2 regions of the uncultured Salinicola sp. genome follow, and region 2 is predicted to be linked to the other one. Evidence: predicted binding sites of a transcription regulator. Region 2 holds the regulator's gene; the other holds the start of a gene.
What was found. The regulator sigma-54, encoded in region 2, starts transcription at its own class of promoters, with help from an activator protein. The targets are predictions, from matches to a motif close to TGGCACNNNNNTTGCTNT.
Positions count from the first base shown of each region.

Region 1: a site for sigma-54 is predicted at 1,978-1,995, ahead of Q0602_RS06240 (amino acid ABC transporter substrate-binding protein). Genes of this name have one in related genera too.

Region 1 covers NZ_CALFQK010000073.1:2,083-6,492, reverse strand. Annotated here, with positions in the region: gene hemE (uroporphyrinogen decarboxylase) at 1-894, shown strand, start outside; gene Q0602_RS06250 (thiol-disulfide oxidoreductase DCC family protein) at 866-1,360, shown strand; gene Q0602_RS06245 (VanZ family protein) at 1,366-1,764, shown strand; gene Q0602_RS06240 (amino acid ABC transporter substrate-binding protein) at 2,054-3,082, shown strand; gene Q0602_RS06235 (amino acid ABC transporter permease) at 3,168-4,358, shown strand; gene Q0602_RS06230 (amino acid ABC transporter permease) at 4,360-4,410, shown strand, end outside.
Region 2 covers NZ_CALFQK010000154.1:20,040-24,449, forward strand. Annotated here, with positions in the region: gene lptC (LPS export ABC transporter periplasmic protein LptC) at 1-316, shown strand, start outside; gene lptA (lipopolysaccharide transport periplasmic protein LptA) at 313-843, shown strand; gene lptB (LPS export ABC transporter ATP-binding protein) at 936-1,661, shown strand; gene Q0602_RS17275 (RNA polymerase factor sigma-54) at 1,807-3,240, shown strand; gene raiA (ribosome-associated translation inhibitor RaiA) at 3,360-3,668, shown strand; gene ptsN (PTS IIA-like nitrogen regulatory protein PtsN) at 3,678-4,157, shown strand; gene rapZ (RNase adapter RapZ) at 4,161-4,410, shown strand, end outside.

The DNA.
Region 1 (4,410 bases), on a different contig from region 2:
GAAGTGACGCTCCAGCCTCTCGAACGTTATCCGCTGGACGCGGCGATTCTGTTCTCGGATATCCTGACCATCCCGGACGCCATGGGGCTCGGGCTCTATTTCGAGACCGGCGAAGGGCCCAAGTTCCGCAAGACGGTGCGCTCCGCTGCCGACGTGGCTGCCCTGAGCGCGCCGTCGGCCGAGAGCGATCTCGACTACGTGATGAACGCCGTCGCCACGATCCGTCGCGAGCTCAACGGCCGCGTACCGCTGATCGGCTTCTCCGGCAGTCCCTGGACACTGGCGACCTACATGGTCGAAGGCGGCTCCAGCAAGGATTTCCGCCATCTCAAGGCGATGCTCTACGGCGATCCCGACACGCTCCATGCCTTGCTGGGCGTACTGGCCACGGCAGTGACCGACTATCTCAACGCCCAGATCCGAGCCGGTGCCCAGGTGGTGCAGATCTTCGATACCTGGGGGGGCGCCCTGTCGACGCCCGCGTACCGCGAATTCTCCCTGGCCTACATGCAGCGCATCGTCGATGGCCTGATCCGGGATCACGACGGCCGCCGCGTGCCGGTGATCCTGTTCACCAAGAACGGCGGGCAGTGGCTCGAGTCGATCGCCGACAGCGGCTGTGACGCGGTGGGCCTGGACTGGACCACCGAGCTGAGCGACGCCCGCCGGCGCGTCGGCGACCGTGTGGCGTTGCAGGGCAATCTCGACCCCAACGTGCTGTTCGCGCCGCCGTCGCGAATCCGCGAGGAGGTCGCCCGCATCCTCGAGAGCTTCGGTCCGGGCGAGGGCCACGTCTTCAACCTGGGACACGGCATCAGCCAGTTCACCGATCCGGATCACGTCACCGCGTTCATGGACGCCCTGCATGAGCTCAGCCCCGCCTATCATCGCTGAGTCCACCGGCGGCGAGGCCGGGGACGGCCTGCTGCTGTTCGATGCCGACTGCCCGTTCTGCCGGCGCTCGGTACGCTGGCTGCTGGCTCGCGAGCGCCCGGACAGCCGACTGCGCATCTCCGGGCTGAAGGGGGCGGTCTCGCGCCGGCTCGGCGAGCATTTCCGGATCGACTTCGCGCGGTCCGACAGCATCTGGGTTTTCGTCGACGGCGCGCCCAGCCGCAACAGCGACGCCGCCTGGCGTCTGGCCACCCGGTTGCGGGGCGGGTGGCGGCAGCTCGAGTGGCTGCGCTGGATCCCGCGTCCCCTGCGCGATGGGGGCTACCGTTTCATCGGCGACCACCGACATCGGCTCTCATCGCTGGGCGCCCCGCGCCTCGAGGATCACCCACGCTGGGTGGATCGTCTGCCTGCCGGGCTCTGTCGTCGCTGCGGGTTGCCTGCCGAACTGGCGGACGCGCCGTGAGCGAAATGCGACGCCGCCGCGAGTGGGGCAAGAGCATGTCGCCGCGTATCCGGCGCACCGCCGCGGCGCTGCTGACGCTGGTGTGGGCCGCCGGGATCGCCTGGGGGAGCCTGAGTCCCGCGGGGGACTTGCCGCAGCACCTGCCCTGGGACAAGTTCAATCACTTCATCGCCTACGCCGGCCTGGCGACCGGGCTGCGTGTCGCGGGGTGCCGCTGGCTGCTGGCCTGGCTGGCGGCGGTCGCGTTCAGCGTCGTCGTCGAGTACCTGCAGCTGTGGGTGCCGGGACGTCAAGGCGGCGACTGGGCCGATATCCTCGCCAACTCGCTCGGGGCCAGCGTCGCCCTGTTGGGACTGTCCATGGCCGGGATGTGGTGCCGACGCGGTCGCGGGATTCAACCATAGTCGAAGATCGCTTCGCGATGCCTTGATGGCCATTCGCGCCGGAAGGGGCTCGTGAGCGGGCACCATCATGGTGCGGCTGTGTTATTTAAGCACTGTTTTGAAACAATTTGTTGTCACTGCGTCGGCTCCGGATGCCGGGCGGACCCGATGTGCTCGTAGGCGACGGCGCTAGGATAGCGTTGAAACAGGGTTTTACGGCCCTTGGCGCGAAAGTGGAACGAACTTTGCTAATTTCATCTGGCATGTTCCGGCATGCACTCAAATGATAACGCGAGGGAGTTGATTCCATATGCGCCACAACAACAAAAGCCTGATCGTACTGCCAGCCGCCCTGCTTGCCGCGGCTGCCGTGACCCCTGCTCAGGCTGCCACTTTGGATGATGTCAAAAGCAGCGGCGAATTCACCTGTGGCGTCAGCACGGGTCTGACCGGCTTCTCCTCACCCGATGAAAACGGCAAGTGGACCGGCATCGATGTCGAGGTCTGCCGCGCCGTTGCCGCTGCCGTTCTCGGCGATCCGGAGAAGGTGGTGTTCTCTCCGCTCACCGCCAAGGAGCGCTTCACCGCCCTGCAGTCCGGCGAAGTCGACGTGCTGTCCCGCAACACCACCTGGACCGCCACGCGCGACAACTCCCTGGGTCTGAACTTCACTGGCGTCAATTTCTATGACGGTCAGGGCTTCCTGGTCCGCAAGGACCTGGGCATCGAGAGTGCCACCGAGCTCGATGGAGCCTCCATCTGCGTCCAGGCGGGGACCACCACCGAGCTGAACATGGCCGACTACTTCAAGGCCCATGACATGCAGTTCCAGCAGGTCGCGTTCGATACCTCCGACCAGACCGCTCAGGGTTTCGACAGCGGACGTTGCGACGTGCTGACCTCCGATTCGTCGCAGCTGGCCGCGCTGCGTCTGCAACTGGCGGATCCCGACGGCGTGGTGATTCTGCCCGAGCGCATTTCCAAGGAGCCGCTGGGCCCGGTCGTTCGCCAGGGTGACGACCAGTGGTTCAACATCGTCAAGTGGACGCTGTTCGCGATGCTCGACGCCGAAGAGCTCGGCGTGACCAGCGACAACGTCGACCAGATGCGCGACAACCCGCCGAACCCGGACGTGGCGCGCCTGCTGGGCAAGGACGGCACCTTCGGCGAGCAGATGGGCATCAGCAACGATTGGGCCTACAACATCGTCAAGATGGTGGGCAACTACGGCGAAGTCTTCGAGCGTACCGTCGGCATGGATTCTCCGATGAAGCTCGAACGTGGCATCAACGCGCTGTGGAACGACGGCGGCATCCAGTACGCCCCGCCGGTTCGCTGAGCGTCAACTCGTCCTCTCGACACCGCGCCCCTTCGGTCTGAGCGCCGGGGTGCGGTGTTTCTCAACGCTCGAGTAGAGACAACTCATGCTGCGTCCATCCACTACCCTGCCGCGACGGGGGCGGGGCCCCCTGTGGCGGAATCCCGCCATCCGCGCCCTGATCGTTCAGGCCGTGCTGTTCCTGGTCCTGGCGGTTTTCATCGGTTATCTGGTCCACAACACGCTGGTCAACCTCGAGGCCCGCGGTATTCAGACGGGTTTCGGCTTTCTCGAAGGGCGAGCCGGTTTCTCGATTCCGCAGACGCTGATCGACTACACCAGCGATAGCACCTACGGCAAAACGTTCGTCATCGGTCTGCTCAACACGCTGCTGGTATCGGCACTGGGGATCGTGGCGGCGACGATCATCGGCTTCCTGGTCGGCATTGCCCGTCTGTCGCCCAACTGGCTGCTGGCGCGTCTGGCGACGATCTACGTCGAGGCTTTCCGCAATATCCCGCTGCTGGTCCAGATCCTGTTCTGGTACTACGCCGTGCTGCGGGCGCTGCCATCGCCGCGACAGAGCCTGTCGCTGTTCGATGCCTTCTTCTTCAACGTGCGCGGCATGGTGATGCCCGATCCGCAGCCGCTCGAGGGCTTCTCCGCGACGCCCTGGGCGCTATTGATCGCCGTCGTCGCCGTCTTCCTGTTCGGCCTGTTCGCCAAGCGGCGCCAGGCGAGAACCGGCCAGGCGCTGCCGGTCTACTGGATCGGCGCGACTGTCGTCATCGGCCTGCCGCTGATCGTCTTCCTCGCCACCGGGTCGCCGCTCGACTGGACGCTGCCGGAATTGACCGGTTTCAACTTCCGCGGCGGGATCAATATCCTGCCGGAGCTGCTGGCGCTGTGGCTGGCGCTGTCGATCTACACCGCGGCCTTCATCGCCGAGATCGTGCGTTCGGGCATTCTGTCGGTCTCCCATGGCCAGACCGAGGCGGCGCGCTCGCTGAGCCTGCCGGAGACCATCACCCTGCGCAAGATCGTCATCCCCCAGGCGATGCGGGTCATCGTTCCGCAGATGACCAGCCAGTATCTCAACCTGATCAAGAACTCCTCGCTGGCCACGGCGATCGGCTACCCGGACCTCGTTGCCGTCTTTGCCGGCACCACGCTGAACCAGACGGGGCAGGCGATCGAGATCATCGCCATGACCATGGCGGTCTATCTGGTCATCAGCCTGACGGTGTCGTTCCTGATGAACCTCTACAATGCGCGCACGCTGCTGAAGGAGCGTTGAGATGACGACTGACTCTACCTTCCGCACCCAAATGATCGAGGCGCGCGAGGCG
Region 2 (4,410 bases):
TCTGACCGACGACCAGCAACGCCAGTGGCAGGTGACCAGCCAGACGGGGCGACTGAGCCGCAGCGGAGAACAGTTGACGCTCCAGGGCGACGCACGCCTGGTTCAGCCGGAGCAGGCGTGGAGCCTGGAGACGCAGACGCTGCACTACGACAATCGCGAAGCCCACGCCTGGAGTGACACGCCTTCCGTGTTGCGTCAGCATAATCAGAGCATGCGCGGGAACCGCTTCGATGCCTGGATCAACGAAGATCGTATGCGCTTGACCGACAACGTGCAGGGGCGCCTGCCACAGCAATCTGAGGATCAAGGATCATGAGGCGAGAAATCGGCCAACTCCTGGTGCTGACCGCGCTGGGCTTCACCAGTCTTCCGACCGTCGCGCTGGAGAGCGATGCCAGCGCACCGATAGAAATCGCCGCCGATCAACTCGAGCTGGACGATCGCCAGGGCACTGCCGTCTACACGGGCGGCGTCGACATGCAGCAAGGCAGCATGCATCTCAAGGCGGCACGCGTTGATATCCAGCGCGGCAACAACGGCCAGGTCAGCCAGGTCACCGCCAAGGGCGGCGGTGGCGAGCGCGCCTACCTCGAACAGAAGCCGGCGCCCGATCAGGAGATCGTCAAGGGCTGGGGCGATACCGTGGTCTATCACGCCGCCGAACGACGGGTGGAGCTGATCGGCAACGCTGAGCTGCACCAGGCCGGCGACACCTTCGACGGTGCCTATGTCGAGTACTATCTCGACTCGCGACGCGTCCAGGCCCGCTCCGCCCAGAATGGCGACGGAAGCGGCGACGGCCGCGTCCGCATGACTCTCACGCCGCGCGATTCGTCCCAGTAACGGTCGAACCATGACCCGGCATCGTTTCGAGCCGTCGCGCGGGGCGTGACCGCGACATCACTCTCCGGCGCGCAGCCACAAGGATCGTATTCATGAAAACGCTAACGGCCGCCAACCTTGCCAAGAGCTACAAGGGACGCCGAGTCGTCCACGACTTCAGCCTGACGCTGCGGCAAGGGAGTATCGTCGGCTTGCTGGGACCGAATGGCGCCGGCAAGACGACGTCCTTTTACATGATCGTCGGCCTGGTCAAGGCCGATGCGGGTAGCGTCCACATCGACGACATGGATCTCAGCCGTGCGCCGATGCACGACCGGGCACGAGCCGGCATCGGCTATCTGCCGCAGGAGGCCTCGATCTTCCGCAAGCTGAGCGTCGCCGACAACATCATGGCGATCCTCGAGACGCGCAAGGATCTGGATCGCGCCGGGCGGCGCGAACGGCTGGGACAGCTGCTCGGCGATTTCCACGTCGACCATATTCGCGACAACCTGGGCATGAGCCTGTCCGGTGGCGAACGCCGGCGCGTCGAGATCGCCCGCGCCCTGGCCACCGAGCCGGCATTCGTCCTGCTCGACGAACCGTTCGCCGGTGTCGACCCCATCTCGGTCGGCGACATCAAGAGCATCATCCGCCAGTTGCGCGACCGCGAGATCGGCGTCCTGATCACCGACCACAACGTGCGCGAGACGCTCGACATCTGCGATAACGCCTACATCGTCGGTGACGGCCAGATCATCGCCGAGGGCCGTCCCCAGGCCATTCTCGAAAACCAGCGCGTTCGCGAGGTCTATCTCGGCCACGAGTTCCGCCTGTAGCCCCCTGCCCTTTTCGTCATGCCATCGGTTGCCGCCACTTCGGAACCCACACTGATGGCATGTTTCTTGCATAAAGCGTTGCATATCGCCATCGCAGCCAGTAACGTTGTGAGCCTTCCTCCGTTATCGTGACGATCGCTTTTCCATGTCCATGAAGCCCTCGCTGCAACTCAGGGTCGGCACGCAGTTGACCATGACGCCTCAGCTCCAGCAGGCCATTCAACTGCTTCAGCTGTCGACGCTCGACCTGCGTCAGGAAATACAGCAGGCGCTGGAGTCCAATCCGATGCTGGAAATGGAAGAGCCCTATTCGGAGCAGGAGACCCAGGACGCCACGGAAGACGAGTGGGCCAATGACATTCCCGACGAACTGGCCCTCGACAGCGACTGGAGCGATACCTACCAGGACGCCCATGTCGGCTCTCCGGGCAGCGCGAGCAGTAACGAGGAAGCCCCGGACTTCGACCGTAACGCGGCTGTCACGACCCTTCGCGACCACCTGCTCTGGCAGCTGGCGATGGGAGATTTCGACGAGCGCGAGCTGGCACTGGGAGAGTGCCTGATCGACGCCATCAACGACGATGGCTACCTGGTGGACTCACTGGACGAGCTGGCGGCGAGCCTGCGCGAGCAGCGCGGGGAGAGCGTCAGCACGGCCGATCTCGAGCACACGCTCATGCGCCTGCAACAGTTCGACCCCACCGGCGTCGGCGCTCGCAACCTGCGCGAGTGCCTGCTGCTTCAACTCGGCACGCTGGACGACGACACCCCACTGCTCCCCCAGGCCAAGCGTCTGGTGCGCCAGTTCCTCGAAGCCCTGGCCGGCAACGATCGACGACTGCTCAAGCGCCGCCTGCGTCTCGAGGAGGAGGAGCTCGATAGCGTCATCGCCTTGATCCGGACGCTGGAGCCGCGCCCGGGCCAGCGCTTCGACACCAGCCGCGACGACTACGTGATCCCCGACCTGGTTGCCACGCCCTCTCGCGATGGCTGGCGCATCGAGCTGAACGCCGAGACCCTGCCGCGCCTGCGCATCCAGCCCGACTACGCCGCCCTGATCAAACGGGCGGACAAAAGCGATGACAACACCTTCCTGCGCCAGCACCTGCAGGAAGCCCGCTGGCTGATCAAGAGCCTCTCCAGCCGAAACGACACGCTGCTCAGGGTGGGCCGGGAGATCATGTCGCGCCAGGTGGGGTTTCTCGAGCGCGGCGAAGAGGCGATGAAACCCCTGATCCTGGCCGACATCGCCCGCAGCGTCGACATGCATGAATCGACGATCTCCCGGGTCACGACCCAGAAATACATCCACACGCCACGCGGCGTGTTCGAGTTGAAGTACTTTTTCTCGAGCCAGGTCGGCGGACAGGGTGGCGACGGCGACAGCTATTCAAGCACTGCCATCCGCGCCCGCATCAAGAAATTCATCGGCGACGAGCCCCCGCGCAAACCTCTCTCGGACAGCAAATTGGTCGAATTGCTGGCCCAGTCCGACATCAGCGTCGCCAGGCGCACCGTGGCCAAATACCGTGAAGCCATGGGCATTCCGTCGTCCAGTGAACGCAAGCGCCTGGCCTGATCCCCGGGCCCGAAGTCAGTCAAGGCTCGCCATTCCGAACCAGATCGATCACGATGCCTTTGCAGTGCCCTGAAAAGGGTTACAATCAGAAGTGCCATCTGCCGCAACAGGAGTGTGTCATGCAAGTGAACGTTACCGGCCACCATGTCGAGCTGACCGACGCCCTCCGGGACTACGTCGGAGAGAAACTCGTTCGTTTGGAGCGTCACTACGACAACATCACCAACGTCCAGGTCACCCTGAGTGTCGAGAAGGAACGCCAGCAGGCAGCCTGTACCCTGCACGCGGCCGGCGGCGACCTGCACGCCGAAGCCAGCGATACCGACATGTACGCCGCCATCGATTCACTGGCCGACAAACTCGACCGCCAACTGGTCAAGCACAAAGAGAAGGCACAAGCCCGCGCCCAAGGCGCAGGCGCCCGTTGACGCCTGATGATGACACTGGAAAGCATTCTGCCCCCCGAGCGAACCCTGTTCGAGGTCACGGGGGGCAGCAAAAAACGTCTGCTGGAATTTTTCAGCACCTTCATCGCCCAGAACACGCCCAGCCTGGATAGCCATGAGGTCTTCAGCCGCCTGATCGGTCGCGAGCGACTGGGAAGCACGGGGATCGGCAACGGCGTTGCCATCCCCCATGCTCGCAGCCCTCATTGCAAAGGGCCGATTGCGGGATTCATGCGCCTGGAGGACGCCATCGACTTCGACGCCATCGACGGCGAGCCGGTGGACCTCGTTTTCGTGCTGCTGGTGCCGGAAGAGGCGGATGATGCGCATCTGTCGCTGCTGGCGGAAGTCGCCGGCATCATGAACCAGAGCAGCGTTCGGCAGCAGTTGCGCCAGGCCGACTCGCAGCGGGCGCTGCACGATGCGCTCGTCGATGCCATTCGCCATCACCGTGACAGCGACGACGGATAAGCGATGCAACTCGTCATCATCAGTGGCCGCTCGGGCTCGGGGAAATCGATTGCGCTGCAGGCGCTCGAGGATCTTGGCTACTACGCCATCGACAACCTCCCCGCCAACCTGCTCGCCCCGCTGATCGACGAACTGCGCAGCGCTCCGCCATCCCGGCCCAACGTGGCGGTCAGTATCGACGCGCGCAACCTGCCGGAATCGCTGGAGCGTTTTCCCATCCTGCTGGACGCGGTGCGCGGGCGCGGCATAGACA